DNA from 2 places in the Rahnella sp. ATs2 genome. Region 2 is predicted to be linked to the other one. Evidence: predicted binding sites of a transcription regulator. Region 2 holds the regulator's gene; the other holds the start of a gene.
What was found. Region 2 encodes PurR, which represses purine synthesis genes. Its sites were predicted from a motif close to CANGCAAACGTTTGCNTG; they were not measured.

Region 1 (2,417 bases), on a different contig from region 2:
AAAGTGAGTGATAAGGTGACTGAGGTGTTGGAATGGCAGAGTTTATGCAGGTTATTGCATGATTATGCGAATGGCGTTTTCAGGGGCTTTTTGGTGAGTTTCGCCCGTCAAGTTCCAGTTCTGTCAGCGGGTTAACACAAAACCCTACGTTTAGTAACCTGAAACCAGATGGCTTTTACTGATATTAACCGGCCTGTATCATAATTTTCTAATTATGAGGCAATTTCGCTGGCTCCCTCATGGCGGGGCCGATAACCTGATTCTGTTTCACGGCAGAACCCCTATAAGAAGAGAGTAATTATGAGTAACGCTGATATTCGCATGGCCATTGTTGGCGCAGGTGGCCGCATGGGCCGGCAGCTGATTCAGGCCGTATCCGATGCCGATGGTGTGGTGTTGGGCGCAGCGCTGGAACGTTCGGGCTCTTCCTTAGTGGGTGCCGATGCGGGTGAACTGGCCGGTGTCGGTACTATGGGCATTAAAGTGCATGACAATCTGGATGCTGTGACGAATGACTTCGATATTTTGATCGACTTCACCCGTCCGGAAGGCACGCTGGCGCATCTGGAATTTTGCCAGAAGCACCATAAAGGCATGATTATCGGGACCACGGGCTTTGATGATGCCGGTAAGGCCGCAATTAAGCAGGCTTCGGAGATCATTCCGGTCGTTTTTGCCGCCAACTTCAGCGTTGGCGTGAATGTTGTCCTCAAGCTGCTGGAAAAGGCGGCCAAAGTCATGGGCGATTACACGGATATTGAAATCGTGGAAGCGCACCACCGTCATAAAGTTGATGCACCATCAGGTACAGCACTGGCGATGGGTGAAGCGATTGCCGGTGCATTATGCCGTGATCTCAAAGAGTGCGCGGTGTATGCCCGTGAAGGTTATACCGGTGAACGTGATCCAAAGAGTATTGGTTTTGCCACAATTCGTGCAGGCGATATCGTCGGTGAACACACCGCGATGTTTGCAGATATCGGTGAGCGCGTTGAGATAACGCACAAGGCTTCCAGCCGCATGACATTCGCAAATGGCGCTGTTCGTGCGGGTAAGTGGCTTTCCTCACATAAAACCGGTCTTTATGACATGCGCGACGTGCTTGGTTTAGACGATTTGTAAAAGATGATTTAGATGTGATGTGGTTGTTTTGGTCATAATGTTTTGATAAAAGGGCAGTTCCTTGATTGCCCTTCTCTTTTTATTAAAAAATAAGTGTTTCGCTTGTTTTTATCTGTGTGTTATCATTTTTATAGTGTTTTCACTGGTTTTATCTGATGTATTGCATGTTTTTTGAACGCGACCACTCTCCGGCTCTGTAACAATTCCCCTTTGCTCGTCATTTTCCACACATCCTCTCCCGCAAACGGTTACTATGACGACTTAGTCACTATTTTTATGCCAGTCAGAGAGCCTTTTCTCTGAGTTGTACGAAAAGAAGAGAAATATTGGTGCTTTTGGTAGACAAACCGTACTGCCATCATTAGAATGCGCGCAATTTGCCAAAAATTGCCTTTGGGAGCGATTTTTGCATTGATTTAGATCGGGTTATCTGAATTAATATGCAGATATTGTGATTTATTATTCTTGGAGGATGCTTTGATAAAGTCAGCGCTATTGGTTCTGGAAGACGGAACCCAATTCCACGGTCGGGCCATCGGGGCAGAAGGGTCGGCAGTGGGGGAAGTGGTCTTCAATACGTCGATGACCGGTTATCAAGAAATCCTCACTGATCCTTCCTATTCCCGCCAGATTGTCACTCTCACTTATCCCCATATCGGTAATGTCGGCACTAACGCCGCTGATGCAGAATCCTCCGCAGTACACGCTCAAGGCCTGGTCATTCGCGATTTACCTCTGATTGCCAGCAATTACCGCAGTGAAGAAAACCTCTCTGATTATCTCAAGCGCAACAACATCGTTGCCATCGCCGATATTGATACCCGCAAACTGACCCGCCTGTTACGTGAAAAAGGCGCACAGAACGGCTGCATCATTGCGGGCGATTCACCGGATGCTGAACTGGCGCTGCAAAAAGCCAAAGCATTCCCGGGGCTGAAAGGGATGGATCTGGCGAAAGAAGTGACGACGACAGAATCCTACAGCTGGCAGCAAGGCAGCTGGACGCTGGAAGGCGAACTGCCGGAAGCGAAGAAATCTGAAGAACTGCCATTCCACGTGGTGGCTTACGACTACGGCGCGAAGCGTAATATCCTGCGCATGCTGGTGGATCGCGGTTGCCGCCTGACAGTGGTTCCTGCGCAAACGCCTGCAGAAGAAGTGCTGAAGATGAATCCGGACGGTATTTTCCTGTCCAACGGCCCGGGTGACCCGGAGCCATGTGATTACGCGATCGCGGCGATCAAATCCTTCCTGGAAACTGACATTCCGGTATTCGGCATCTGTCTCGGCCACCA
Region 2 (2,417 bases):
TTCATCACTGCCGTGAAGCTGAAAGCGATAATCATGAGCAAAGCGCATACCGTGGTGATCAACGATAATTTCAGGTTGCTGTCCATCAAACCCCCTTTCGGATCAAGTTGTGGCGTTTCTTTTAGCCACACTAAATGTGTGCCAACGCATTTTCGCATAATTCACTTTTAAAATCTTCTGCTGAATGAAAATGTGAACATGACAATTTTACTTCCACTTTCATGCATTATAAGAGAAAATTGTCGGTTAACACGCCTGTGTGCCGGTCGATTTCACCCGAGAGCATTTCACGCCTCATTCTGAAGAATCCACCCAATGATTACACTGCCCTTTTAGATGTCCGCAGTGTAATCAGCGCAAGCAAACGATTAACATAATGCTAACGTGCTGAAGCACGGAAGTTCAGGAGTCATTCTTTACATGGCAACGATTAAAGATGTCGCAAAGCGCGCTGGCGTTTCCACTACAACCGTGTCGCACGTCATCAATAAAACACGTTTCGTCGCCGAAGAAACCAGGGAAGCAGTGCTGCTTGCCATTAAAGAGCTACATTATTCGCCGAGCGCCGTAGCCCGTAGTCTTAAAGTGAATAACACCAAGACAATTGGTCTGCTGGCAACCTCCAGTGAAGCGCCCTATTTCGCCGAGGTGATTGAAGCCGTAGAGAACAGCTGCTTCTCCAAAGGCTATACGCTGATCTTGTGTAACTCGCACAACAATCTGGAAAAACAACAGGCCTATCTGCAAATGCTGGCGCAAAAACGCGTCGATGGTCTGCTGGTCATGTGCGCGGAATACCCTGATGAATTACTCAATATGCTTGAAGAGTATCGTTCGATTCCTATGGTGGTGATGGACTGGGGCGAAGCGCGTAAAAACTTCACCGACAGCATTATCGACAATGCTTTCGAAGGCGGATATATGGCCGGACGCTATCTGATCGAACGCGGGCATCGTGATATTGGCGTAATCCCGGGACAACTCGCGCGTAACACCGGCGGCGGTCGTTTCCAGGGTTTTGTCAAAGCGCTGACGGAAGCCAATATCCCGCTTCGCGAAGAATGGGTGGTTCAGGGCGATTTCGAGCCGGAGTCAGGTTATCAGGCGATGCATAAGATTCTGATGCAGAAACAACGCCCCACCGCCGTCTTCTGCGGGGGTGATGTCATGGCGATGGGCGCAATTTGCGCCGCTGATGAACTCGGATTGCGCGTCCCGCAAGATATTTCGGTGATTGGTTACGATAACGTGCGTAATGCGCGGTACTTCTCTCCGGCACTGACGACCGTGCATCAGCCGAAAGAACGGTTGGGTGAGATGGCCTTTACTATGTTACTCGACCGCATCGTCAGCAAACGTGAAGAATCACAGACCATCGAGGTGCATCCGAAACTGGTTGAGCGTCGTTCGGTGGCCGATGGCCCGTACCGCGACTATCGCCGTTAATGTTTGCCTTTAATCTTTTATAACGCCTGCTTTTGCAGGCGTTTTATTTCTCAGTCCCGCAACCATTCACGGTTCATCGTTTCTGTATCACCCATATATTCCAGCAACCACGCCAGTGAAGGTGACGGATTACTCTGGTCCCACGTGAGGCAACACGGGCTGTCAGGGAAGGTATTCTCCAGCGCCAGAACCTGCAATGTCTGCTGCTCAATGCGATGGCTCACGCGATGTACCGGCATCATTCCCACACATAAACCTTCACTCAGACATTCAAGCGCGCAGGTCCAGTCCGGCACAACCAGACGCCGCTGGTTATCGAGTGTCCAGGTATCACGCTTAGGCAACGTCCGCGAGGTATCTTCAAGACACAATGCGGGATAAGGCCTGAGCTGGTCATCACTGAGCGCACCCGGTAACTGCGCCAGCGGATGCTGCGGGCTGACCACGCAGTGCCAGTCCATAAACCCCATGTCGCGAAAACTGAAACGACCACCAACCGGTATCGCCCGCGTCGCACCGATTGCCACATCAGCACGTCCGTCAACCAGTGCGTCCCACACACCATTAAACACTTCGGAATGAATAATCAGCTCCGTATCAGGAAAATGACGATAGAAATCCAGCACCAGTCGCCGGGTTCTTGCCGGTTTAACAATTCTGTCGACAGCAATACGTAACTCGCCCCGCCAGCCGTTGGCAACCTGCTGACATTGGCGTCTTGTAGCTATCATTTTTTTTATCAGAACCCGCGCTTCATCCACGAAAACTTTGCCCGCTGGCGTTAAAACGACGTCGCGGTGTCGACGTTCAAACAAGGGCACCGCCAGCCATTGTTCGAGCTGACGAACGGTGTAGCTGATGGCAGAAGGGACCCGATGTAGTTCCTGTGCCGCCGCACTGAAGCTTCCGGTTCTTGCCACCGCATCAACGACTTCCAGAGCGTATTCTGACCACATATTTTAGCCTTCAAT

Region 1: the regulator PurR is predicted to act here: its motif matches at 1,360-1,377, upstream of carA (glutamine-hydrolyzing carbamoyl-phosphate synthase small subunit).

What each region holds. Positions count from the first base shown of each region.
Region 1 is NZ_JBLYPL010000024.1:50,185-52,601, reverse strand. It holds gene dapB (4-hydroxy-tetrahydrodipicolinate reductase) at 301-1,122, shown strand; gene carA (glutamine-hydrolyzing carbamoyl-phosphate synthase small subunit) at 1,600-2,417, shown strand, end outside.
Region 2 is NZ_JBLYPL010000019.1:65,889-68,305, reverse strand. It holds gene cydH (cytochrome bd-I oxidase subunit CydH) at 1-86, opposite strand, end outside; gene purR (HTH-type transcriptional repressor PurR) at 421-1,446, shown strand; gene punR (DNA-binding transcriptional activator PunR) at 1,497-2,402, opposite strand.